Regions from separate parts of the Streptomyces sp. NPDC058619 genome, predicted to be linked through region 3. Evidence: riboswitches for the same ligand, from Rfam matches in the RefSeq annotation. Region 3 holds a riboswitch; each other region holds the start of a gene.
The links. Region 3 has a riboswitch for cobalamin ahead of ACFWTC_RS37560 (ABC transporter substrate-binding protein). Riboswitches for the same ligand answer to the same signal wherever they lie in the genome.
Positions count from the first base shown of each region.

Region 1: another riboswitch for cobalamin. It lies ahead of ACFWTC_RS02165 (cobalamin biosynthesis protein); the one in region 3 lies ahead of ACFWTC_RS37560 (ABC transporter substrate-binding protein).
Region 2: another riboswitch for cobalamin. It lies ahead of ACFWTC_RS32620 (ribonucleoside-diphosphate reductase subunit alpha); the one in region 3 lies ahead of ACFWTC_RS37560 (ABC transporter substrate-binding protein).

Region 1 is NZ_JBHXQN010000002.1:24,028-30,195, reverse strand. Features, by position in the region: gene ACFWTC_RS02175 (putative cobaltochelatase) at 1-1,132, opposite strand, end outside; gene ACFWTC_RS02170 (cobyric acid synthase) at 1,224-2,783, opposite strand; gene ACFWTC_RS02165 (cobalamin biosynthesis protein) at 2,780-3,781, opposite strand; cobalamin riboswitch at 3,817-3,948, opposite strand; gene ACFWTC_RS02160 (hypothetical protein) at 4,111-4,332, opposite strand; gene ACFWTC_RS02155 (anion permease) at 4,358-5,626, opposite strand; gene ACFWTC_RS02150 (alpha/beta hydrolase family protein) at 5,959-6,168, shown strand, end outside.
Region 2 is NZ_JBHXQN010000057.1:30,619-36,786, reverse strand. Features, by position in the region: gene ACFWTC_RS32640 (GntR family transcriptional regulator) at 1-103, shown strand, start outside; gene ACFWTC_RS32635 (carbon starvation CstA family protein) at 331-2,550, shown strand; gene ACFWTC_RS32630 (YbdD/YjiX family protein) at 2,592-2,789, shown strand; gene ACFWTC_RS32625 (GNAT family N-acetyltransferase) at 2,924-3,421, shown strand; cobalamin riboswitch at 3,463-3,597, shown strand; gene ACFWTC_RS32620 (ribonucleoside-diphosphate reductase subunit alpha) at 3,762-6,168, shown strand, end outside.
Region 3 is NZ_JBHXQN010000103.1:302-6,469, forward strand. Features, by position in the region: gene ACFWTC_RS37540 (hypothetical protein) at 196-411, shown strand; gene ACFWTC_RS37545 (hypothetical protein) at 424-810, shown strand; gene ACFWTC_RS37550 (TraR/DksA family transcriptional regulator) at 1,009-1,419, shown strand; gene ACFWTC_RS37555 (hypothetical protein) at 1,457-1,609, opposite strand; cobalamin riboswitch at 1,718-1,900, shown strand; gene ACFWTC_RS37560 (ABC transporter substrate-binding protein) at 1,930-2,991, shown strand; gene ACFWTC_RS37565 (FecCD family ABC transporter permease) at 3,015-4,109, shown strand; gene ACFWTC_RS37570 (ABC transporter ATP-binding protein) at 4,106-4,942, shown strand; gene ACFWTC_RS37575 (ribonuclease H) at 5,102-5,827, opposite strand; partial or broken gene ACFWTC_RS37580 (cation:proton antiporter) at 6,142-6,168, shown strand, end outside.

The DNA.
Region 1 (6,168 bases), on a different contig from region 3:
CCTCGGGGCCGCCGTCCCGCGGGGGGAGCCCGCCGCCCCCGCCGTCGGGGCCGCCGTCGTCGGGGCCGCCGTCCTGCGGGGAGCCGTCGTCCGGGCCCTGCGGCTCCGGTTCCGGCTCGTCGTCCGGGAAGCCGTCCAGGATGCGGTCCAGCTTCTCCTCGTCCAGGCCCGGCGCGTCGAAGGGGTTGCGGCGCCGCCGGTGGGGGAGGGCCAGCAGGGCGGCCTGCCGGACGTCCTCCTTGCGCACCTCGGTCCGGCCGGCCCAGGCGGCCAGCGCGGTCGCGGTCCGCGCCATCACGATGTCGGCGCGCATGCCGTCGACCTCGAAGCCGGCGCAGATCGCCGCGATCTGGAGCAGCGAGCCGTCCCCGAGCACCACCTTCGCCAGCAGCGACCGCGCCGCCACCACGCGGGCCCGTACCTCGTGCTCGTCCCCGGCCCAGCGGTCCGCGAAGCCCGTGGGATCGTCCTCGTACGCGAGCCGGCGGCGCACCACCTCGACGCGCTGGGCGGGCTCCCGGGAGGCGGCGACCTCCACCGTCAGGCCGAACCGGTCCAGGAGCTGCGGGCGGAGCTCGCCCTCCTCCGGGTTCATGGTCCCGACCAGCAGGAAGCGGGCGGCGTGGCGGACCGAGACGCCCTCGCGCTCGACGTACGAGGCGCCCATCGCGGCCGCGTCGAGCAGCAGGTCGATCAGGTGGTCGTGGAGGAGGTTGACCTCGTCCACGTAGAGGATGCCGCGGTGGGCGTCGGCCAACAGGCCCGGCTCGAAGGCCTTCACGCCCTCGGAGAGGGCCCGTTCGATGTCGAGGGCGCCGACGAGCCGGTCCTCGGACGCGCCGACCGGCAGTTCCACCATCCGCGCCGGCCGGGTGCCGCCGGGAGCCTCCCCGTGGGGGCCGTCCGGGCAGGCCGGGTCCGGCGCGGCGGGCGCGCACGAGAACCGGCACCCGGACACGACGTCCACCTGCGGCAGCAGCGCGGAGAGCGCGCGCACGGCGGTGGACTTGGCGGTCCCCTTCTCGCCGCGCACGAGCACGCCGCCGACCGCCGGGCTCACGGCATTGAGCAGGAGCGCCAGCCGCAGGTCGTTCTGGCCGACCAGTGCGGTGAACGGATAGGGCGTGCTCATCGGTTGCTCACTCCTTCTAGGGATATGTGCGGCACGGAGAGGGTGAGGGCGCGGACCGCTGCGGCGCCCGGCGCGCCGTCGCCGCGGCCCGTCACGGAGCGCCCGGCGGCAGGAACGGCAGCCCCGCCGGGGCCCCGTCCTCGATCAGCCGCAGCAGCGCGCCGGTGTCGGCGTGTTCCTCGATCAAGTCGCCGAGCAGGTCGAGCTGTTCCTCGCGCAGCACCCCGAACGAGGTGTCCGGGGCCGGGACGAAGCGCCGCCCGGCGGCCGCCGCGACCTCGCGCAGGAACGCCCGGCGAAAGCCGTCCGACTCCAGCGAGCCGTGCCAGTGGGTCCCCCACACGGCCCCGACCCGGCACCCGTCCAGGAACGGCTCCCCGCCCAGCACCTCGGCCACGCCGTGGTGGATCTCGTACCCCTCGACCGGCTCGCCGAGCGCGGTGCCCACGGGCCGGGCGAGGGTCTTCTCCCGCTCGAAGCGGACGCGCACGGGCAGCAGACCGAGGCCGTCGACCGCTCCGGCCCGCGATTCGACCTCGTCCTCGATGTGCTCGCCGAGCACCTGGAACCCGCCGCAGATCCCCAGCACCGGCCGGCCCTCGGCGGCCCGCCGCACCAGGGCGTCGGCCAGGCCCCGCTCGCGCAGCCAGGCCAGCGCCTTCACCGTGCCGCGCGTACCGGGTACGACGACCAGGTCCGCGTCGGCCAGCTCCTCGGCCCGGTCCACGAACCGCACCACGACCCCCGGCTCGGCGGCGAGCGCGTCGACGTCCGTGAAGTTGGACATCAGCGGCACCGCGCACACCGCGACCCGCAGCACGTCCTCGCCGACCGGCGGAGCCACCACGGACTCGCGGACCGCGCCGCGCAGGGACACCCGCAGCCCGTCCTCCTCGTCGATGCCGAGGCCGTGCCGGAAGGGCAGCACCCCGTACGTCCCCCGGCCCGTGAGGCCGCGGAGCATCTCCATGCCGGGCTCCAGCAGCGACACGTCACCGCGGAACTTGTTCACCAGGTACCCCGCGATCAGCGACTGGTCCTCCGGGGACAGCAGCGCCGTCGTCCCGAAGAAGGACGCGAAGACCCCGCCCCGGTCGATGTCCCCGACGACGACCACCGGGAACCGCGCGGCGCGGGCGATCCCCATGTTCACGATGTCGGTCCGGCGCAGGTTGATCTCGGCCGGGCTGCCCGCGCCCTCGCAGATCACGGCGTCGTACGTGCCCCGCAGCTGCTCCAGGCAGTCCGTGACGACGCCGAGCAGCTGTTCCCGCCGGCCGCCCCGCAGCGCCTTCCCGGGGGCCGCGCCCCCGGCCGTCCCGAAGAACCCGCGGGCGCTCATCTCGCCCACCGGCCTGCCCAGCAGCACCACCTGGCTGCTCTGGTCGCCGCCCGGCTTGAGCAGCACCGGGTTCATCAGCGCGGTCGGCTCCACGCGGGCCGCCTGTGCCTGCATCGCCTGGGCGCGCCCGATCTCGGCGCCCTCCCGGGTGACGAAGGAGTTCAGCGACATGTTCTGCGCCTTGAAGGGCGCCACCTTCACGCCGGTGCGGGCCAGCCAGCGGCAGATGCCCGCCGTGACCACGCTCTTGCCCGCGTCCGACGTCGTACCGGCGACCAGCAGTCCGCCGCCGCGCTTCGCGCCGCTCACGGGCGACCTTTCCTCGTACGGGAGATGGGGGGGACGGGGGAGGTGTGGGAGCCGCAGAAGGCGCGCGCGGCCAGCGTCCGGGCGGCCACGCAGGCCCCCAGCGCCAGCCAGGTCACGTTCCGCGACAGCCGTACCGCCCGCTCGATGTCGGCGACCTCGACGGGCCGTCCGGCCGCGCCGTTCAGCACGGCCCGGTGCTCGACGCGGCCGCCGTACGCCAGGGTGCCGCCAAGGCGCACGCCGAGCGCCCCCGCGAAGGAGGACTCGACGGGGCCGGCGTTCGGGCTGGGGTGCCGGGCGGCGTCCGCGCGCCAGGCCCGTACGGCACCCCGCCGGTCGGGGCCGGCCAGGACGGCGGCGAGCGCGGTCAGCCGGGCGCCGGGCCAGCCCGCCACGTCGTCGAGCCGGGCGGAGGCCCAGCCGTAGCGCAGGTGGCGGGGGGACTTGTGGCCGACCATCGCGTCCAGGGTGTTCACGGCGCGGAAGGCCAGCAGCCCGGGCACCCCGGCGACGGCGCCCCACACCAGGGCCCCGACGACCGCGTCGGAGGTGTTCTCGGCGACGGACTCCACGACGGCCCGGGCCATCTGCTGCTCGTCCAGGGCCTGTGGATCGCGCCCGCACAGGTGCGGCAGCCGCTGACGGGCCGCCTCGGCGTCCCCGGCGGCCAGCGATCCGCCGATGCTGCGGGCCTCCCGGCCCAGCGAGGTGCCGCCCACGACGGCCCAGGTGGCGGCGGCGGTGAGGGCGATGCGGGTGGCCGCGGGCCGGGCGCGCACGGCGCGGGCGCCGAGCACGCCGACGGCGGTCGCGCCGCCGGCGCACACCAGGGTGTGCAGGACCCCCCGGGCGCGGTCGTCGCGCCACAGGGCGCGCTCGACGGCGGCGGCGGCCCGTCCGAAGGCGGCCACGGGGTGCCCGCGGCGCGGATCCCCGAGGATCCGGTCACCGATCAGGCCCGCCGCGGCGCCGTACGCGAAGACGCGGTCGGCACGCATGGTGAAAGGCATGTCCTCACTCAGGGTCCGCGCCCTGGTTCGACGTGACCGGCGGCGAGAGTTCCTGGCTCCCGGGTCGCACTCGGACGAGTGCCCCCGGTGACAGTGGCGGGACCGCGCCGGAATCGCACCGGCTTCCTCTCCATGCCGCCGTAATGGCTCGGGCAGTCCACCACGCACCGCGAAGGCCCGTCAACTCGCCGTTGACCTGCGGCGGGGCCGCGGGCGGGGATGATGCGGGCCCCGCGCCGGCGTACGGCGGCGCGGGGCCGGTCATGCGAAAGCTCCCTCCGGGTTGAAACCCGGAGGGAGCCCGCGCGCCCGGTGTCTCAGGCGACGATCAGGTAGATCCCGTACGCGACGGCCGCCGTGACGAGCGCGAAGCAGGCGTACGCCCCGCTGCGGGCCAGGGTGGCGCTGCCGCCCTGCTCGGTGGCGGCCTCGTGCTTGGACAGGCCCACCAGGCCCAGGGTGAAGAGGGCCACGAGGGCGACGGTGGCGGAGAGGCTGACCCCGAAGACGGAGCCGAGTGCTTCCCAGTCGATCTTCATACTGCCGTTCCTCTGCAGATCTCGGTCAGACCGCGGCGGCCGGAGCCGCCGGGGTCGTCGTCGCGGCCGGGATGGTGGCCCGGAGGTCGTCGTCGGCCGCGGCCGCCGCCGCGGCAGCGGTGGTCGGCGGGACGGTGACGGCGGCCATGGCCGTGGTCACGACATCGGCCTCCGGCTCCCCGGCGCCGGCCGGCTCCACCTCGTTGACGTTGTGGTGGTCGACGACCTGGCGGCGGGAGATGACCCAGATGGCGAAGCACGAGGCGACCAGGAAGACCGTGACGCCGGCGATGCCGATGTCACCGGTCCGCATGACGAGCTCCGCTCCGGCGGCGACCAGGGCGGCGGCCGGCAGGGTCAGGCCCCAGGCGATGAACATGCGGGTGGCGGTGGACCAGCGGACCACGCCGCCCTTGCGTCCCAGGCCCGCACCCATGACCGCGCCGGAGCAGGCGTGGGTGGTGGAGAGGGAGAAGCCGAGGGTCGAGGAGGCCAGGATGACGCTCGCCGCGGAGGTCTGGGCGGCGAAGCCCTGCTGCGGCTGGAGGTCGGTCAGGCCCTTGCCCATGGTGCGGATGATGCGCCAGCCGCCCAGGTAGGTGCCCATCGCGATGGCCAGGCCGGCGGAGACGATGACCCAGACCGGCGGGTTGGCACCGGCGGGCAGCGCGTTGCCGGCGACGAGCGCCAGCGTGATGATGCCCATCGTCTTCTGCGCGTCGTTGGTGCCGTGCGCGAGGGAGACGAGGCCGGCCGAGGCGATCTGACCGGCGCGGTAGCCCTTCGCGGAGGTCTTCTCACCGACCCTGTTGCCGAGTTTGTAGGTGACCTTCGCCGCCAGCAGCGCGGCCAGGCCGGCGACCAGGGGGGCGGCGATCGCGGGGATGAGGACCTTGGTGACGACGACGCTGCCGTTCACCGCGCCCATGCCGGCCGACGCCACCGCGGCACCGATCAGGCCGCCCATCAGGGCGTGGGAGGAGCTGGAGGGCAGGCCGACCAGCCAGGTGACGAGGTTCCAGAGGATGGCTCCGACCAGGGCGGCGAAGATCACCTCTGGCTGGATGCCTTCCTCGTTGACCAGGCCCTTGGAGATCGTCTTGGCGACCTCCACGGACATGAACGCGCCGACGAGGTTGAGTACGGCGGACATGGCCACCGCCGTCTTGGGCTTGAGGGCGCCGGTCGAGATGGTGGTGGCCATCGCGTTGGCCGTGTCGTGAAAACCGTTCGTGAAGTCGAACACGAGAGCGGTGATGATCACGATCCCGAGGAGAAGCGTTATGTGCTCCATTTACCCAGGCTTCTGTTTGACGTCAGTGGCTCGGCGAACGTAGGCAACCTGGATGAACGGAAGATGAACTGGCGCGGGCGGAGCGGTGTACTGGTGCGCCACCCGATCGGGACCTTCGTCCCGGTTCTGCCGTAGATATATCGATTAATGCACGTCAAAGCCGGGTGAATGCGCCCCTCCGTCAAACAGGACCGCCTGCCCCGGGAGTCCGTGACGCCACCGAAAGAGAGCTAGGTCACCCCGCTTCCGGTCTCCGCGGGGCGAGCTCCGCACCTCCCGCGGGGCGATCGCCTCCGGTGGCCCGCCGGAGCCCGCGCGCCGACACTGGAGCGGTGCGTACCGCCACAGCGACGGCAGCGGCCGTCACCACCACGCTCCTGGGCGCCGGCGCGGCCGCGGTCGCGGCCGGCCGCTGCGCCGCCGGCGCCGCCCTGCGGCCCGAACCTGGGCGCCCCCTGCCCGGCGGACGCCGGCTCAGCGTGCACTCCACGGCCCCCGGCCGGGTCGAGCTGACCCGCTCCCTCGGCTCCCTGCGCCCCGGC
Region 2 (6,168 bases), on a different contig from region 3:
GCACTCGCTGGACGCGGACGGCGAACCGGTGGAGTGGGTGCGCTCGGTCTACCGCGGCGACCGCTACAAGTTCGTGGCCCGCCTCCAGCGGCCGGCGCTCTGACGGCCGGGCGGCCCGCGCACCCGGCCGCCCGATCCCCCTCGATCGACCGCCTCAATCGACCGCATCGACCGGCCGACCGCCACTCCGGCCGGCCACCCCTCCGACGGTCCGACCGTCCGGCCACGCATCCGTACGTACCGATATACGGACGGGGTCTTACCTTCACCGGGCAATCCCCCGTAGATTCCCTGCCGCTTACGCAGATGATCGACGAGGGGACGAAGGCCATGCCCAAATCGGAATCAACGGGAACAGAACGGGACGCGGCGAGTCCGGGCACCACGCAGGGCTCGCCCTCTCCCAAGTCCATCGCGGTGTGGGTGCTCGTCGGACTCGTCGGTGCCCTCGGCTGGGGAGTGCTGGCCCTCTCCCGGGGCGAGGAGATCTCGGCCGCGTGGCTCCTCGCCGCCGCGCTGGGCTCGTACGCCATCGGATACCGCTTCTACGCGCGCTTCATCGCGCACCGCGTACTGAAGGTGGACAAGACCCGGGCCACCCCCGCCGAACGCCTTGACAACGGTGTCGACTTCCACCCGACCGACCGCCGCGTGCTCTTCGGCCACCACTTCGCCGCCGTGGCCGGCGCCGGCCCGCTCGTCGGACCCGTGCTCGCCGCCCAGATGGGCTATCTGCCCGGCACGATCTGGATCGTCGCGGGCGTCATCTTCGCGGGCGCCGTCCAGGACATGGTGACGCTCTTCTTCTCCACCCGCCGCGACGGGCGCTCGCTGGGCCAGATGGCCCGGGACGAGATCGGCCCCGTCGGCGGGGCCGCCGCGCTGGTCGCCGTGTTCGCCATCATGATCATCCTGCTGGCGGTGCTGGCGCTGGTCATCGTCAACGCCCTCGCCCACTCGCCGTGGGGCGTCTTCTCCATCGGCATGACCATCCCGATCGCCCTCTTCATGGGCTTCTACCTCCGCGTGCTGCGGCCCGGCCGGGTCACCGAGGTCTCCGTCATAGGGGTGGCGCTGCTGCTGCTCGCGATCGTCGCGGGCGGCTGGGTCGCCGAGTCCTCCCTCGCCGGGACCTTCACCCTGGAGAAGGAGACGCTCGTCGTCTGGATGGTCGCGTACGGCTTCGTCGCGTCGGTCCTGCCGGTGTGGATGCTGCTCGCGCCCCGCGACTACCTCTCCACCTTCATGAAGGTCGGCACGATCGCGCTGCTCGCGCTGGGCGTGGTCATCGCGATGCCCACCCTGAAGATGCCCGCGGTCACCGAGTTCGCCGCCCGCGGAGACGGCCCGGTCTTCGCCGGCTCGATGTTCCCGTTCGTCTTCATCACCATCGCGTGCGGGGCCCTGTCCGGTTTCCACTCGCTGGTCGCCTCGGGCACCACCCCGAAGATGATCCAGAAGGAGACCCAGGTCCGGGTCATCGGCTACGGCGCAATGCTGACCGAGTCCTTCGTCGCCATCATGGCGATGATCGCGGCCTGCATCATCGAGCCCGGCCTCTTCTTCGCCGTGAACTCGCCCCCCGGCGTCATCGGCACCACCGTGGAGACCGCCTCGCAGGCGGTGACGAACTTCGGCTTCGCCATCAGCCCGGAAGCCCTCGCGCAGGCCGCGAAGGACGTCGAGGAGACCAGCCTGCTCTCCCGTACCGGTGGAGCGCCGACCTTCGCACTCGGGATGTCGGAGATCTTCTCGGCCGTCATCGGCGGCGCCGGCATGAAGGCCTTCTGGTACCACTTCGCCATCATGTTCGAGGCCCTGTTCATCCTGACGACCGTCGACGCGGGCACCCGCGTCGGCCGGTTCATGCTCCAGGACACGCTCGGCAACGTGCACAAGTCCTTCAAGGACGTCAGCTGGAAGCCCGGCGTCTGGTTCGCGAGCGCCGTCGTCGTCGGCGGCTGGGGCTACTTCCTCTGGGTCGGCGTCAAGGACCCGCTGGGCGGCATCAACCAGCTCTTCCCGCTGTTCGGCATCGCGAACCAGCTGCTCGCGGCGGTCGCCCTGGCCGTCTGCACCACCCTCCTGGTCAAGTCCGGGCGGCTCAGGTGGGCCTGGGTGACGGGCGTGCCGCTGGTGTGGGACGTGGCCGTCACGCTCACCGCCAGCTATCAGAAGATCTTCTCGGAGGACGTGAAGGTCGGCTTCTTCGCCCAGCGCGACAAGTACCAGGCCGGCATCGACGCCGACAAGGTCCTGCCGCCCGCGAAGACCATGGGCGAGATGGAGACCGTGGTCACCAACGCCACGGTGGACGGCGTGCTGTGCGTGCTGTTCGCGCTCCTGATCGTCATCGTGCTGGTGGACGCGGCCCGGACCTGCTTCAAGGCGATCGCCGACCCGGCGTCCGTGAAGCTCTCCGAGGTCCCGTGGACCGAGTCGAAGATCGTCGCCCCGGCCGGGCTGATCCCGACCGCCGAGGAGCGCGCCGAGCTCGCGGCCGCGGGCCTGGACCCCAGCGGCGGCCGGGCGAAGGAGCCGGTCGCGTGAGCCCGGCGGCGCCCGGCCGCGACGGTACGGGCCTGAGCGGCGTGGAGCGGCTGCGCCGGGGGCTGGCCCGGGCCCGGTACTTCGTACGGGAGTTCTCCGGCGAGGCCGCGTACGACCGGTACGTCGCGCACGCCCGCTCCCACGACCCGGACGCCGCGGTCCCGACCCGCCGGGCCTTCGAACGGGCCCGCACCGACGCCCGGGAGGCGGACCCCCGCGACGGCTTCCGCTGCTGCTGACCCCGCCCGCCCCGAAGGCCCCGCCGCTCTCCGCGGCGGGGCCTTCGGCTTCCGGCGCCGCGACGGGGGCCGCCCTGCCCGCCCCGCCCGCCCGGTACCCCACCGCCCCGTACCCGTCCTGCACACTCGACCGCATGGACATGGTGATCAGGGCGGCGCTGCCCGCCGAATACGCGGAGCTGGGCGAGATCACGGCGCAGGCCTACCTAGCCGACGGGCATCTGGACGAGAACGAGAACGACGACTACCTGAGCGTCCTGCGCGACGTGGCCGGCCGGGCCGCCCTGGCCGAGGTGCTCGTCGCCGAGCGCGACGGGCGGATCCTCGGCGGAGTGACCTTCGCCGAGCCCGGGAGCACGCTCGCCGACATCGCCGCCCCGGACGAGGCCGAGTTCCGGATGCTCGCCGTGGCCCGGGAGGGCCGCGGGCAGGGCGCCGGCGAGGCGCTGGTGCGGGCCTGCCTGGACCGGGCGCGGGCGATCGAGGGGGTTTCCGCGATGGTCCTCTCCACCCAGCGGAGCATGGCCGGGGCCCACCGGATCTACTCCCGGCTCGGTTTCGAACGCACTCCGGAGCGGGACTGGGCGCCGGTCGAGGGCCTCACCCTGCTGACGTACCGGCTGAAGCTGTAGCCACGCCGACACAACATGTGGGGCCTTCCGCAGAGGGGCGCCCCCACATGTATGCTCAGGGCTGCTGTCGCCGCAGGGGAATCCGGTGTGAATCCGGAACTGTCCCGCAACGGTATGAAGTGCACCGATTGGTGTACCTGCAAGTCCGAGGACCTGCCGACAGCGCGCCCGGCTCGACCGAACCGGGCGCCGACACGTCCGGGCCTCGCGGTTGGGCCGGTGGACGCCATGCGGTGCACGAGCTGCCTGCCCTGCCCGGGCCGGCCCGTGCGCTGTCCCGCATGCGCCCCTCGCACCCCGCCCCGCCGATGACCGGGCCGAGCGAGGGAGAGCAACCCCCGTGACCATCGCGCCTTCCGCACCGCGCGCCGAGTCCGTTCCGTCCACGGCTCTTCATGGATCTGGCGAAGGTCCCGGGGCCGCACTCCTGCGTACCCTCACCGAACTGACGGCCGACCTGCCCGACACCGACCCCGGCCGGGTTGCCGCCGCCGCGCTGCGCGGCCGCAGCTCCCTCGCCGACGAGGCCGAGCTGCGCGGGCTGGCCACCGAGGCCGCCGCGGGGCTCATCTCCGAGGACCCGGCGTACTCCCGCCTCGCCGCCCGGCTGCTGACGCTGGCCGTGGCCGGGGAGGCCGCCGGCCAGGGTGCCACCTCGTTCTCCGCCTCCGTCGCCGTGGGCCACCGCGAGGGCCTGATCGCCGACCGCACCGCCGCGTTCGTCGCGGCCCACGCGGCCCGCCTGGACGCGCTGGTGGAGCACGCGCTCGCCGAGGGCGCCGACGACCGCTTCGGCTTCTTCGGCCTGCGCACGCTGCACAGCCGCTACCTGCTGCGCCACCCGATCACCCGCCAGGTCGTGGAGACCCCGCAGTTCTTCATGCTGCGCGTGGCCTGCGGTCTGGCCGAGACCGGACCTGACGGTGAGACCGGCGGCGTCCAGGCCGTCGAGGAAGTGGCCTCGCTGTACCGGCTGATGAGCCGCCTCGACTACCTGCCGTCCTCCCCCACGCTCTTCAACTCCGGCACCCGGCACCCGCAGATGTCCTCCTGCTACCTGCTGGACTCCCCGCTGGACGAGCTCGACTCGATCTACGACCGCTACCACCAGGTCGCGCGCCTCTCCAAGCACGCCGGCGGCATCGGCCTGTCGTACTCCCGCATCCGCGCCCGCGGTTCGCTGATCCGCGGCACCAACGGCCATTCCAACGGCATCGTCCCGTTCCTGAAGACCCTCGACGCCTCCGTCGCCGCGGTGAACCAGGGCGGCCGCCGCAAGGGCGCCGCCGCCGTCTACCTGGAGACCTGGCACGCGGACATCGAGGAGTTCCTGGAGCTCCGCGACAACACCGGCGAGGACCAGCGCCGTACGCACAACCTGAACCTCGCCCACTGGGTGCCGGACGAGTTCATGCGCCGCGTGAACGCCGACGCCGACTGGTCGCTGTTCTCCCCGGCCGAGGTCCCCGAGCTGGTGGACCTGTGGGGCGACGACTTCGACGCCGCGTACCACAAGGCCGAGGCGGCGGGCCTGGCCCGCAAGACCATGCCCGCCCGCGAGCTGTACGGCCGGATGATGCGCACCCTCGCGCAGACCGGCCAGGGCTGGATGACCTTCAAGGACGCCTCCAACCGCACGGCGAACCAGACCGCCGAGCCGGGCACGGTCGTCCACTCCTCCAACCTCTGCACCGAGATCATCGAGGTCACCAACGACGGCGAGACGGCCGTTTGCAACCTCGGTTCGGTCAACCTGGGCGCCTTCGTCCTGGCGGAGACCGGCGAGATCGACTGGGAGCGCCTGGACGAGACCGTCCGTACCGCGGTGACCTTCCTGGACCGCGTGGTGGACATCAACTTCTACCCGACCGAGCAGGCGGGCCGCTCCAACGCCCGCTGGCGGCCGGTGGGTCTGGGCGCCATGGGTCTCCAGGACGTCTTCTTCCGGCTGAAGCTGCCCTTCGACTCCCCCGAGGCGCAGGCACTGTCCACGAAGCTGTCCGAGCGGATCATGCTCGCCGCGTACGAGGCCTCCTGCGACCTCGCCGAGAAGAACGGCCCGCTCCCCGCCTGGGAGCAGACCCGCACCGCGCGCGGCGTGCTGCACCCCGACCACTACGAGGTCGAGCAGAACTGGCCGGAGCGCTGGAACGCGCTGCGCGCCCGGATCGCGAAGACCGGGATGCGCAACTCGCTGCTCCTGGCGATCGCACCGACGGCGACGATCGCCTCCATCGCGGGCGTGTACGAGTGCATCGAGCCGCAGGTCTCCAACCTGTTCAAGCGCGAGACGCTGAGCGGTGAGTTCCTCCAGGTCAACGCGTACCTGGTGGCCGAGCTGAAGCGGCTCGGCGTGTGGGACGCCCAGACCCGCGAGGCGCTGCGCGAGGCCAGCGGCTCGGTTCAGGGCTTCGGCTGGATCCCGGCCGAGGTGCGCGCGCTGTACCGCACGGCGTGGGAGATCCCGCAGCGCGGCCTGATCGACATGGCGGCGGCCCGGACCCCGTTCCTCGACCAGTCGCAGTCGCTGAACCTGTTCCTGGAGACGCCCACCATCGGCAAGCTCAGCTCGATGTACGCGTACGCCTGGAAGCAGGGCCTGAAGACGACGTACTACCTGCGCTCGCGCCCGGCGACGAAGATCGCCCGCGCGGCGTCCGGTTCCGCCGTCCCGGCATCCGCCGCTCCGCTTCCGCAGGCCGTCGACGCCGACGCGCTGGCCTGCTCCCTTGAGAACCCCGAGTCCT
Region 3 (6,168 bases):
TACGGATTCACCTTTCTCCTGCCCGAGGGGCGCCGACACACCCGCCCGGGCCGCGAACTGGTGGATTGCGGGAGCGGGCTGCGGACGTGCTTTGCTCTCCCTCGCGTGGGCACACTCCACGGGACCCACGGCAGCACGGCATCCGGGTCCCTGACCGCCGCCGGTCAGGATCGGGTGCGTACGAGGAGGAGCACGATGGCAGACGACCGCCGCCCCGCTCAGCGCGGGCCCGCCGACACCACCGACACCGACACCGACAGCGTCGGCCCCGGCCCCGGCACCGCAGGTCAGCACCGCGACGAGTTCACCGCGAGCGACGAGAACGACCTCCTCGACCAGGACGGCAAGGAGATCCTCATGGGGCGCCGGCCCCCTCTCAAGGAGCTCGGCCCGGAACAGCTGGGCAAATAGGAGGAGGGCGCGATGACGAACGCCTACCTGCCCCGCCCGTCGGAGCTCGCCCCCCGCCTGTGGGAGTGGACCAGGGCCGCCGTCGCCCGCGGCGGGACCCGCCGCCGCTCGGCGGCCGCGGTCGCGGTGTGCGCGACCGCCGGGGAGCACCGGTCGTACGCGGGACGCGGCGCTGCCGCCGGACCGGCGGTCACGGGCCGGCCCGCGTGCGCGGACGCCCTGCCCGACGGCTCCGGCCAGCGCGAGCGGGCCCGTCAGGCGGTCGCGGCCCACACCACCGGGCACGACGGCCTGGCCGCACTCCTGGACATGCTGGCCCTCCACCCCGGGCAGGACGGGGACCGGAAGCGGCCCGATCACGGCGCCGCCGGAGAAAGCCCCGCCTCCGACGGCGGGTAGCCGCACCCGCGCCTCCCGGGGCCGTACGCGCCCTCAGGCCGTACGGCCCGCCTGATCGGGGCTCCGGCCGCGTGGAGGCCGGCGAGGGTCTGCCCGTAGGAGAGCCGACCGCGCTGGTCTCGAGGGAGCTGCCCCCGGTCACCCGTGACGTGTGCACGCCGGAGGAATGTGCGCCCGGACACCGGCGTTGTCGCACGCATGGACGATTCGGCCCCTGAGGTGCCCCCTCGGTACGGGTACGACCACGAGCGCGGGGAAGGGTACGAGTCCGCCCGCGAGCGGCTGGCCACGGACCGGGCCGACACCCTCGCGCGGACCGCGGCCCTGATCCGTGACTTCGACGGGATCGTCGCGGCGAACGCCCTGGTCGCGGTCGACGACGAGCACGACCCCGAGGGGTCGAGCACCGCCTTCGAGCGGGCTCACGTCGCCGCCCTCCTGGCCCGGGCCCGCGAGCACCTGGACGCCGTCGACCTGGCGCTGGAACGGCTCGCCCGAGGGGACTACGGGCGCTGCGAGAGGTGCGGCGAACCGATCCCGGCGGAACGCCTGGAGGCCCGCCCGACCGCCACCTCGTGCGTGCCGTGCGCCACGGCCGGCCCCCGCTGACCCGGACATCGGGGCATGCGCCCCGGGCCGTACCGGGCTACCCGCCGCGCACTCGCGCCCGCCCCGCCCCCGCGCGGCTCGCCGCCGCCCGCACCACGTCCTCGCCGCTGGCCGACCGGCGCAGCCGCACGCCCGGGGCGGTGAAACTGCGCCCCGGCGACAGTACGTCCATCGTCAACTGCTCGAACACCGGGTCACCGTACGGGCCGCGGCGGCCGGTCCTCCGCCCCGTCCGGCAGCCGCAGCGCGGTCGGGGTCCGCGGTGCGCCGCAGCACGCCCTTTTCGCCCCCCACCCGACAGAACGTAATATCACCGGGTCATCACCGCGACGGGAGACAGGAAGCCGGTGCGATTCCGGCACGGTCCCGCCACTGTGACCGGGGAGTGCGCCCCTCCTGCGAGCCGCCGCGCCCGTCGCGGGAAGGCCAGGGGGACGCCGACCCGGGAGTCAGGACACTGGCCTGTCGCGGGCCCGATCCGAGGAGCGCGGACTCCGCAGGAGGCTCTACGTGTACGACGTCATGCCCCGCCCCCCTTTCCCCCGCCCGCCCGCCCGGCGCGGCCGTACCCTGCGCGCGGCCGCCGCGGCCCTGGCCCTGTCCACGGCCGTACTGACCGGCTGCGGCTCGGCGAAGGACTCCCCCGACACCGCGAAACCGTCCGGCACTTCGGGGTCTTCCGGCTCGGCCGCGCAGGGGTTCCCCGTCACGATCGACAACTGCGGCACACGGACCACGTACGACAAGGCGCCCGCTCGCGTCGTCACCATCCACCAGCACCCCGCCGAACTGATGCTCTCCCTGGGGCTGAAGGACCGTATGGTCGGCACCGCGTTCCCCGACTCGGCCGTCCTGCCCGAGTTGCGGCAGGACTTCGAGGCCGTACCGGAGCTGGCGAAGAAGGAGCCCTCCTTCGAGGCCGTCCTCGACGCCGCTCCCGACTTCGTCTACGGCGGCTACGGCTCCGCGTTCGCCGAGAAGGAGGGCCGCTCGCGCAAGGCGTTCGGCGACGCCGGCATCGACACCTACCTCAACCGCGAGTACTGCGGGAAGAAGCAGGTGACCATGCAGGACACCTACGACGAGATCCAGACCATCGGACGCGTCTTCGGCGTCGGGGAACGGGCCGACAAGCTCGTCGCCGACCTCCGGGGGCGCGTCACCAGGACCGCCGAGGCGGTCAAGGACGCACCCGCCGTACCGGTCTTCGTCTACGACAGCGGCGACAAGTCGGCGTTCACCGCCGGCGGCAAGGGCCTCGGCACCGAGATCATCAAACTCGCCGGCGGCCGGAACGTCTTCGCGGACCTCGACGACGTCTTCGGTGACGTCTCCTGGGAGGAGGTCGTCGACCGGAAGCCGGAGGTGATCGCCATCTACGACTACGCGGGCACCGGAAGCGTCCGGCAGAAGCAGGAGTTCCTCCTCTCCCAGCCCGCGCTCGCCGACGTGCCGGCCATCAGGAACAAGCGGTTTGTCGTCGTGCCGCTGACCTCGACCCTGGTCGGTGTCAGGCCGCCGTACGCGGTGGAGGAGCTGGCGCGCGGGCTGCACCCCGAGCGGCTCCGGTGACGGCCCCCTCCCCCGCCAAGACGATGTCAGCCGCCTTCCCTGCCGGGCGGGACGCCCGCGGCGCGGACCCGCCGCGACGCGGGTCCTTCGCCGCGACCCTCGCGGTCCTCGGCGCCCTGCTGCTGGTCTCCGCGACCGCGGGCATGGCCATCGGGTCGGTGCACGTACCGCCCGGCGACGTGTGGGGCATCGTGACGCACGCGCTGGGCGCCGACTGGTCGGAGCCGACCTGGTCACGCGCGCGGGAGACGATCGTGCTGGACGTACGGGCTCCGCGGGTCCTCCTCGGGGCGGTGACGGGCGCGGGGCTCGCGGTCATCGGGACGGCCATGCAGGCCCTGGTCCGCAACCCGCTCGCGGAGCCGTACCTGCTGGGAGTGTCCTCCGGGGCGTCCCTGGGCGCCGTCGCGGTGATCGTCTTCGGCGTGAGCCTGTTCGGCGCACTGTCGCTGTCGGTCGCCGCCTTCGCCGGCGCGCTGCTGACGCTGCTGCTGGTGTACTCGACGGCCCGCGCCGGCGGCCGCATCACCTCGGTGCGGCTGGTGTTGTCGGGGGTCGCCATGGCAGCGGTCCTCACCGCGGTGATGAACATGCTGCTGCTGACCTCCGGCCGGGGCAACGAGGCGCGGGCCGTCCTGGCCTGGACCCTGGGGGGACTGGGCGGCGTCCAGTGGGACACCCTGTGGCTGCCGGGCGCGGCCCTGCTGCTGGGCATCGCCGTCCTCCTCGTCCAGGCCAGGTCGCTGAACCTGCTGCTGACCGGTGAGGAGGCCGCGACGAGCATGGGACTGGACGTGGCCCGGTTCCGGGCCCGGATGTTCGTCCTGCTGTCGCTGGTGACCGGCGTCCTGGTGGCCGCGGCCGGGCCGATCGGCTTCGTCGGGCTGATGCTGCCGCATATCGTGCGCCTGTTCGTCGGCGGCGACCACCGGCGCGTCCTGCCGGCGGCGGCGCTCGCCGGCGCGGTCTTCCTCGTCTGGGCCGACATCGCGGCGCGGACCGTCGCCTCGCCCATGGAGATCCCCGTGGGCGTGCTGACGGCGCTCTGCGGCGGACCCTTCTTCCTGTGGATGATGCGCCGGGACGCCCGCCGCACCACGAGCCGAGGAGCGGTATGAGCGCGGCAGAACTCACCGTCGAGGGCGTCACCCTCACCGCCGGCGCACACCACCTGGTGCGCGACGTCTCGCTCAGCGCCCGGCCCGGCGAGGTGGTCGGCCTGGTCGGGCCCAACGGCAGCGGCAAGTCCAGCCTTCTGCGCACCGTCTACCGCGTGCTGCGGCCCGACGCGGGCAGCGTGCACGTGGATGGCGCGGACGCCTGGACGCTGCCGGTGCGGCGGCTCTCCCGCACCGTGGCCGCGGTGGTGCAGGACGCGGGGGCCGATTTCGACCTGACCGTGCGGGAGGTGGTCGCGATGGGCCGCACCCCGCACAAACGGCTGTTCGACGGCGACAGCGCCGAGGACGCCGCGATCGTCACGTGGGCCCTCGACTCGGTGGACGCGACCGCGCTGGCGGACCGCTCCTTCGACCGCCTTTCCGGCGGCGAGCGCCAACGCGTCCTCATCGCCCGTGCGCTGGCCCAGCAGCCCGCCCTGCTGGTGCTCGACGAGCCGACCAACCACCTGGACATCCGGCACCAGTTGGAGGTGCTCGGGCTCCTGCGGCAGCTGCCCGCCACGGTCCTCGTGGCCCTGCACGACCTGAACCTCGCCGCCTACTACTGCGACCGCCTCTACGTCCTGTGCGACGGGGCGGTGACGGCCTCCGGACCGCCCGGCGAGGTACTGACCGCACGGCTCCTGGCCGACGTGTACGGCGTGGCGGCCGAGGTCGCCGTACATCCGCGGACGGGCGCGGCCCAGGTGTCCTTCCTGCCGGGGGTCCCGGCTGCCCGGTCCGGCGCGGCGGTACGGGATCGGGGCTGCGAGCCGCCCGGCCGCCCGTAGTCCGGGGGCGCTGCGGCGCCCGGGCGGCGGGCGTGCACCGCCCTGCGGTGCGTGTACCGGGGGGCGGGGGCGGACAGGCCCGCGTCAGCCGTTCGTCGTACGCGGGCTCCGCGCGATCGACAGGGCCTCGTACGCGTGGTGGTCGGCGAGCACCCGGGCCTACGCCTGCGGCCCGGCAGCGCCGACCGCGGTGGCCGCCGCGCAGTCCGGGTGGCCCCAGCGCTTGCCGTTGTTGGTGATCAGCTCGCCCGCCGCGTACGTCTTGCCGCACGGGCAGGTACCCGGGAACTTGGCCTTGATCGCTCGCTGTTGGCCGCGTCCCGCCGATGCCCCGGTGGACGGCTTCCCCCGCGACGGCGCCTTCTTGGCACGGGCGGGCGCGCTGCGGGCCGGTGCGGGTTGCGGCATGTCCGCGTCGCCTAGGGCGGTGCCGGCGCCCTGCTGGGACACAGCGGCGTCGCTCGCGGCCTGGTCGGCGATGGCGTTCAGGTGGTCCCCGTCCGCGCGGTGGGCCGGCACGTACACGAACGTCACGTCGCGGTCCCCGAGCAACAGGTCGATCGCCTCGACGAGTTCGCGGTTGGCGACCGGCTGGCCCGAGGAGGTCTTCCACCCGTTGCGCTTCCAGGCGGGAAGCCACTGCGTGACCGCTTTCATGGCGTACTGGGAGTCCATGCGCACCTCGACGGACGTGCCCGGGGCCACGGCTTCCAGGAGGCGCTGGAGGGCGGTCAGTTCCCCGACGTTGTTGGTGGCGCGGCCCAGCGGTCCGGCCTCCCAGCGATCGGGCCGGCCCTCGGCGTCGGCGATGACCCAGGCCCACGCGGCGGGCCCGGGGTTCCCCTTGGCCGCTCCGTCACAGGCGGCGATGATGCGATCAGACATCCCCCGATCATGCCCCATCCACGACCGGGCAGATACCCGCCCGGGCGGCGGCCCCGGTCCGCTACGGCTCGATGAGGCCGCCGTGGATCGCGCGGCGGGTCGGTTCCAGGCGGTCGCGCATGCCCGGCTTCTGGAGCGGGCAGGTCGACGGCGGTCGGCAGCCAGCCGAGCGGCGCGGCGGACTCTCATCCGCCACTGTCCACCGGATGACACCATGGGCCCGCGCCGGGGCCGGTTCCTGCCGCGTGCCGGCCGGGCGCCGCACCATCGAGTCGAACCGGACAAGAGGAGGGGTCAGACCGAGACCGGGTCTCGGTACGGGCGGGCTGCTGCCGCTGGGC